2 linked regions of the Flectobacillus major DSM 103 genome follow. The protein of the gene in region 1 binds, or shares a complex with, the protein of each later gene. Links are inferred from orthologs where the notes say so. Each region holds a gene or a part of one and is shown in the gene's direction. Other genes may lie near its edges. The genes, in order: pheT and pheS.

What was found.
Region 2: the proteins of pheT (region 1) and pheS are in contact, whole or in part, in a crystal structure (PDB 6P24), measured with the Escherichia coli proteins. The link is inferred for Flectobacillus major DSM 103 from one-to-one orthologs.

What each region holds. Positions count from the first base shown.
Region 1 is NZ_KE386491.1:2,809,032-2,812,457, reverse strand. The notes cover bases 23-3,115. They hold pheT (phenylalanine--tRNA ligase subunit beta), read left to right. Parts: upstream 23-403; coding sequence 404-2,827; downstream 2,828-3,115. Other genes in these bases: FLEMA_RS69410 (hypothetical protein), read right to left, coding at 2,969-3,115; FLEMA_RS69415 (phytanoyl-CoA dioxygenase family protein), read right to left, coding at 23-60. Outside these bases: more of FLEMA_RS69415, read right to left, coding at 1-22; more of FLEMA_RS69410, read right to left, coding at 3,116-3,247; FLEMA_RS69405 (purple acid phosphatase family protein), read right to left, coding at 3,284-3,426.
Region 2 is NZ_KE386491.1:1,350-4,437, forward strand. Bases 248-3,002 are described here. They hold pheS (phenylalanine--tRNA ligase subunit alpha), read left to right. Parts: upstream 248-983; coding sequence 984-2,021; downstream 2,022-3,002. Other genes in these bases: FLEMA_RS0101970 (hypothetical protein), read left to right, coding at 397-723; FLEMA_RS0101980 (glycosyltransferase family 117 protein), read left to right, coding at 2,304-3,002. Outside these bases: chromosomal replication initiator protein DnaA, read left to right, coding at 1-241; more of FLEMA_RS0101980, read left to right, coding at 3,003-3,088.

The sequences.
Region 1 (3,426 bases):
GAAAAAGGGCGATTCTACCCATGGTAGGTTCATTTTTTCTGCAATGGATAAGTTCTTCATAATGATGGCGTAATTAATTGAATGTCTTTAGATTGAATAGCAAGATAAAAAAGTTTATAGATTTTTTGTAAGAAAATGTAGAAGCGGTGGGTTAAAATTTAGAAAACAGACCAATCTCAGTACCTTACTGCTACAGAAAACCTCTTTAGAACAGCTACCAATTGAGGTAAATATGTAGTAATATATAGCATACAAGGCTATGCCGGGGTAATTTCAATACCTAGAGTTGTTTTTGTTTTGTTCAAACAAAGACTAAAAGCGTAAAACGTGTAACTTTGCGGACTGAAAAACAATATCCTGCTAGGATTTTAATACAAATAGCTAATAATAAAAATACAATCTGATGAAAATATCACTTAATTGGCTTAAACAGTTCATCGAAATCAATGAATCTCCCGAAGAGTTAGATACCCTCCTTACTGGCACAGGGTTAGAGGTGGAAGGTATCGAACGTCACGACTCAATCCCTGGTGGTTTACAAGGGTTTGTGGTTGGCGAAGTGCTTACCTGCGAGCGATTTATGGTGAAAGAAAAACAGTTGAGCCTTACTACAGTAGATGTTGGCCAAGAAACACCCGCTCAAATTGTGTGTGGTGCTGCCAATGTCGATGCTGGACAAAAAGTGATTGTGGCTACTGTAGGTACAACTCTGTACGACAAAGAAGGAAAGGCCATTTTTACCATAGATAGAAAAAAGACTTATGGGCATTTTTCGGAAGGAATGATTTGTGCCGAAGACGAAATCGGTATTGGACATTCGCACGATGGTATTTTGATACTCGATACCGACCTGCCGAATGGTACGCCTGCAACCCAATATTTTAATTTAGAAGCAGATTTTCTTATCGAAATTGGTTTGACACCAAATCGTGCCGATGCGGCTTCGCATTTGGGGGTGGCTCGCGATATTAAGGCTGTAACACAACGCCCTCTACAAGTTCCTTCGATAGAGGCTTTTAAGGTAGAAAACAACAACTTCCCCATTGAGTTGGTGGTAGAAGATGCCGAAGCTTGTCCTCGTTTTTGTGGTGTTACCATCGATGGCGTAACCGTAAAAGATTCGCCAGAGTGGTTGCAAAAAGCGTTGATAACAATTGGTTTGCGTCCTATCAACAATATTGTAGACATTACCAATTATATCTGTCATGGCTTGGGGCAGCCTATGCACGCCTACGACTGGCATGCTATTAAGGGACAAAAAGTAGTGGTAAAAACGCTTGAAGCAGGTACAAAATTTACTACTCTCGACGAAGTAGAAAGAACCCTCGCCGCAACCGACCTAATGGTTTGTAATGCCGAAGAACCAATGGGTATTGCAGGTGTGTTTGGTGGTGCAGGCTCAGGTATCAAAGAATCTACTTCAAGGGTATATCTGGAAGTAGCGTATTTTGATCCTACTTCTGTTAGAAAAACGGCTCAGCGTCATGGTCTCAAAACCGATGCTTCGTTTCGTTTTGAACGTGGTACCGACCCCAATCTGAAATTGTATGCGTTGAAATATGCCGCTTTATTGATTCAAGAAATGGCTGGTGGAGTTATAGCGTCGGAGGTTACTGATTTTTATCCAATGCCAATCCAAGATTTTGTAGTACCTGTTTTGTACAAAAATGTTGACCGGTTGATTGGTAAAAAGCTGGATAAAGCATTAATCAAAAGTATTTTGGTAGCGTTGGATATTCAGATTACCGCAGAAACCGAAGAGGGTTTTACTGCAATCGTACCTCCATATCGTGTTGATGTAACACGTGAAGCCGATGTAATTGAAGAAATTTTGCGTATTTATGGCTTCAACAATATTGAACTCTCTGAGCATTTGGGTACAGACTATCTGTCGGATTTCCCTGCCAAAGACCGTGAAAAATTACAGGCCAAAGTGGCTACCTTGTTGGCATCGAATGGCTTCTCCGAAATTATTACCAACTCGTTGACCAAACCAGCTTATGCCGATTTAATCAAGGCTGATTTGACAGGCGAAAATGTTGAAATCCTAAATCGTCTTTCCGAAGACTTGGCCGTAATGCGTCAGTCAATGTTGTTTTCGGGTTTAGAGGTTTTGGCTTATAATATCAATCGTCGCCAGAAAGACTTGAGGATGTTTGACTTTGGAAAAACTTACCACAAAGTCAATGATAAATATGTAGAAAAACGCCATTTGGCAGTGTACCTTACTGGCAATACTGTAGCCGAAACTTGGCAAGAAAAAGCTAATAAAGTGGCTTTTCATACATTAGCAAATATTGTGAATAAGGTATTGAATAGACTTGGATTTAAAGACTTCCAAACAAAACCTATTGAGGGTTCTGCTACTTTTGAGTATGGTATTCAGTATGTTATCAACAAGAAAGAGGCTGTTAGTTTGGGCTTGGTAAAAGCCAAAGTAGCGAAGGCCGCCGAAGTGAAGCAGGGGGTATTCTATGCTGATTTTGACTGGGATTATTTGTTCAAACAATACAAAGAAAATGTTGTATTTGCTGAATTATCAAAATTCCCTGAGGTTCGTCGTGATTTGTCGTTGGTATTAGATAAAGAAGTTACTTTCGACCAAATTCAGAAAATTGCTAGACAGTACGAGAAAAACCTTTTACGCCAAATCAATGTATTTGATGTATACCAAGGCGAAAACTTGGGCGAAGGGAAAAAATCATATTCGGTAAGCTTTATTTTGCAAGATAACGAACAAACATTGACCGATAAGGTAATCGACAAAACAATGGAACGATTGATGGCTGCTTTTGAGAAAGAAATCGGAGCCGTGATTCGGAAATAAATTGTGGGGGCGTTGTGAGTTAGTGGATGAGTGAATGATAACGAATGTATAAGCATTGTTAACTTGTTGATTGATATATGCTTAATCAAATTAGTTGATTCAATCACTCATTCACAACTCACCCACCCACTAACTAAACAACTAAACAGGGTAGCCTTTTTCCTTGAGGGTATTTTCTACCTCAATTAATAGCTTTTTACCAAAACCAGCCCAGGTCATCATTTGTTTACTTTGGTAATACGCCCACAGCTCGTCTAGGCTATTAATGTGGTGTTTTTCGATAAAGTCTTTCAAATGTTTGTTACAGTTAAGTGATGTAGATAAGCCCGATGGGCTAGCAATTTGTGCAATATTTTGTTTTTCATATTGCTTAATTACACTTAATGCTTCAAGATACTGCGATTCGGAAATATAGTTCATAAAGTTATGATTAATGGTACTAGAAAAATATGCTTGTTATTTGATTATTTCTTTGTGAAATACTACCGTACCAGTAGTATCTATAATACTGCTTTTAAGCGAAGTTGGGGTAATTGTTAACATAGAAAAACTAGGCTGATTTGTGCCAAACAGCAAGTCAGGGTTGGGCCTGACCATAT
Region 2 (3,088 bases), 2.8 Mb from region 1 along the record:
TTTGAAGGGAAAAAGTAGAAAGAAAGAAACTGTATTTCCAAGGCAAGTAGCGATGTATTTGATGAAGGAATTTACAAGTTTGCCGCTCAAGTCTATTGGGTATCATTTTGGTGGTCGTGACCACAGTACGGTAATCCATGCGGTACAAAATATTAGTGTATTGATAGAGTCGGATAAAGAAGTAGAGAAAACTATACAGAAGTTATATAAACATTTTAACAGAGTACGAGTAAGGTCATAATCCTATTTTGTAGAGAAACAACAAAAGCCGTTTGGTGTGAAGATTCCACTAAACGGCTTTTTATTTGGTAAGAGCTAGCAACTTTTCAGATATAGTGATTATTTTTGTTATATTCCCACAAGTGTAAGATATTATATAATGTTTGCTCTGAAACTATGAAGAATATGACTACCTATTTGAAATATAGAATAAACACCAAAGTACTAATTGGTAGTTTGGTGGTATTGACTTTGTTCAATGACAAACTTTTGGCCAACGATGAGGCCGTACCTCAGCCTGTTGAGGTTATGAATATGCTGGATAATCCTAAGAAAAAACTCAGGATAAAGCTGGTATTGCGTGAAGAAGAAAGAGGCGATTCTACTCAAAAAAAAGGTATTTTTGCCAAAGCCAAAATGATTCTAAATGCTATCTTAGATTTTTCGGACAACCCGCCTCTGAAGCTACAAGTAGGCTATGAAGACAAAGTAAAAAAACAATAGCATTCGCTACTCTTACCTACATTGGGTAAATCCATGTGCCAATATATTCCTATTTAAGAATTCAATTGAAAAAACTCCTCTTTAAAGCTTAGCAGCTTTAGCTGAAATTGTTAATTTTGCAGACCCAAAGGGTGCAATATGGCATTTTTGGGTAATACTAGCAAAATCGATGGAGTAGTTTTAAACTTCAGTAAAAGGGGTTTAGAATATCAAATATTATAAGTACATGGCCTTTTTGTAAGGTTAATTATAGAGAAATAATGCAAGAGAAAATTCAAGAAATTCATCAGCAAGTAGCTGATTATCAAATCGACAATAAGGAACAGCTTGAGGCTTTTCGTATTGCTTATGTTGGTCGTAAAAGTGTTATTGGCGAGTTGTTTGATGGCTTGAAAAATGTTCCAGCCGAGCAACGTCGTGAGGTAGGACAGCAGCTGAATACCTTAAAGGATTTTGCACAAAATAAATTCAATGAATTTCAGGCATTGGTCGAAGCTGCTTCTGAAAGTGCAGTAAGTGTTGAGTTTGATTTGACATTGCCTATTATTCCGCAAGAAAATGGAACATTGCATCCGTTGAGCGTAGTACGAGCAAGAATCATTGAGATTTTTGAGAAAATGGGCTTCAATGTGTCGGATGGCCCCGAAATCGAAACCGATTTTTATAACTTTACTGCCTTGAATTTTGCTGAAAATCACCCAGCAAGAGAAATGCAGGATACCTTTTTTATCGAGAAAAAAGGCGGAAATGTTGCCGACGATGTATTGTTGAGAACTCATACTTCAAATGTACAGATTCGTTTGATGCAAGATAAAAAACCGCCTTTGCGTTCGATTATGCCAGGGCGTGTATACCGCAACGAAGCTATTTCGGCCAGAGCCCACTGCCTTTTTCATCAGGTAGAAGGCTTGTATATCGACAAAAATGTAGGTTTCAAAGACCTGAAAGATACCTTATATCACTTTGCCAAAGAAATGTTTGGTAAAGATACCAAAGTGCGTTATCGCCCTTCGTATTTCCCTTTTACCGAACCTTCTGCCGAAATCGACATTACTTGTTTGATTTGTAAAGGAAAAGGCTGTAATGTTTGTAAATATTCGGGCTGGGTAGAGATTGCTGGTTCGGGTATGGTAGACCCTAATGTTTTGGAAAATTGCGGTATAGATTCAAAAGAATATACAGGATTTGCCTTTGGTATGGGTATTGAACGTATTACGATGCTAAAATACCAAATCAAAGATTTAAGATTATTTACCGAAAATGATGTTCGTTTCCTTCGTCAATTTGAAGGAATCTAAGGGATATTTTTTTAAGTAATAACTTAAAAAAGACCTCGCAGGAATAAGCCTGTGAGGTCTTTTCATGTTTGCGAATAATCAGCAATTTACTTTTCTAACTCGGAAATTTACATGAAAAACAGATTAAAATATCGTTTTTAACACATTTTAACGGATAGAAGGGCAATTTCACCAAGGGTTTTCGCTATTTTTGATTTTTAAACAAGCGTATAATCCCGTTTATTAGGTGTAGTATAAAAATTATCAACACCATTGACCCTATAACAGATAACGTATTCCCCAATGAACAACTTTAAAAAAATTAATGACCTTGTAGGTTGGGTCGTTTTTGTCATTTCATTAATTATCTTTTCCGCTACTGTCGAACGAACCGCCTCTTTCTGGGATTGTGGCGAGTTTATAGCTTGTGCTTATAAACTTCAAGTACCTCACCCTCCAGGTGCCCCCCTTTTCTTGTTGCTAGGACGTTTGTTTTCGATGTTGGCTGGTTCAGACAATACACAAGTAGCCTATTGGGTCAACATGATGTCTGTTGTTTCGAGTGCTCTAACAATTTTATTTATGCACTGGACAATTGTCCTGATTGGTCGGAAAGTATTAAATAAGAAATTTGATGAACTTACTTTTGGCGAAGCTATTACGCTGTTAGGTGCTGGTGTGATTGGTTCTCTTGCTTATGCTTTTACCGATACATTTTGGTTTTCGGCTGTCGAAGCAGAAGTATATGCTATGTCTTCATTTTTTACGGCATTGGTAGTATGGGCTGCTTTTAAGTGGGAAATTATCGAAGACGAAGCCACAGCCAACCGTTGGTTGATTTTGATTGCTTATTTTGTAGGTTTATCAATTGGCGTTCACTTATTGAACTTGGTAACTGTGCCAGCTTTGGCTTTATTATATTATTTCAAAAAATATCCAAAACCTACTTATGTGGGTGGTTTTGCGGCCTTGTTGATAGGTTTGGTAATATTGGGTGTTATCAACTCAGGTATTATTCCGGGTATTCCATCAATTGCCTTTAGCTTTGAATTAGGCTTTGTTAATGGCTTGGGCTTACCTTATGGCTC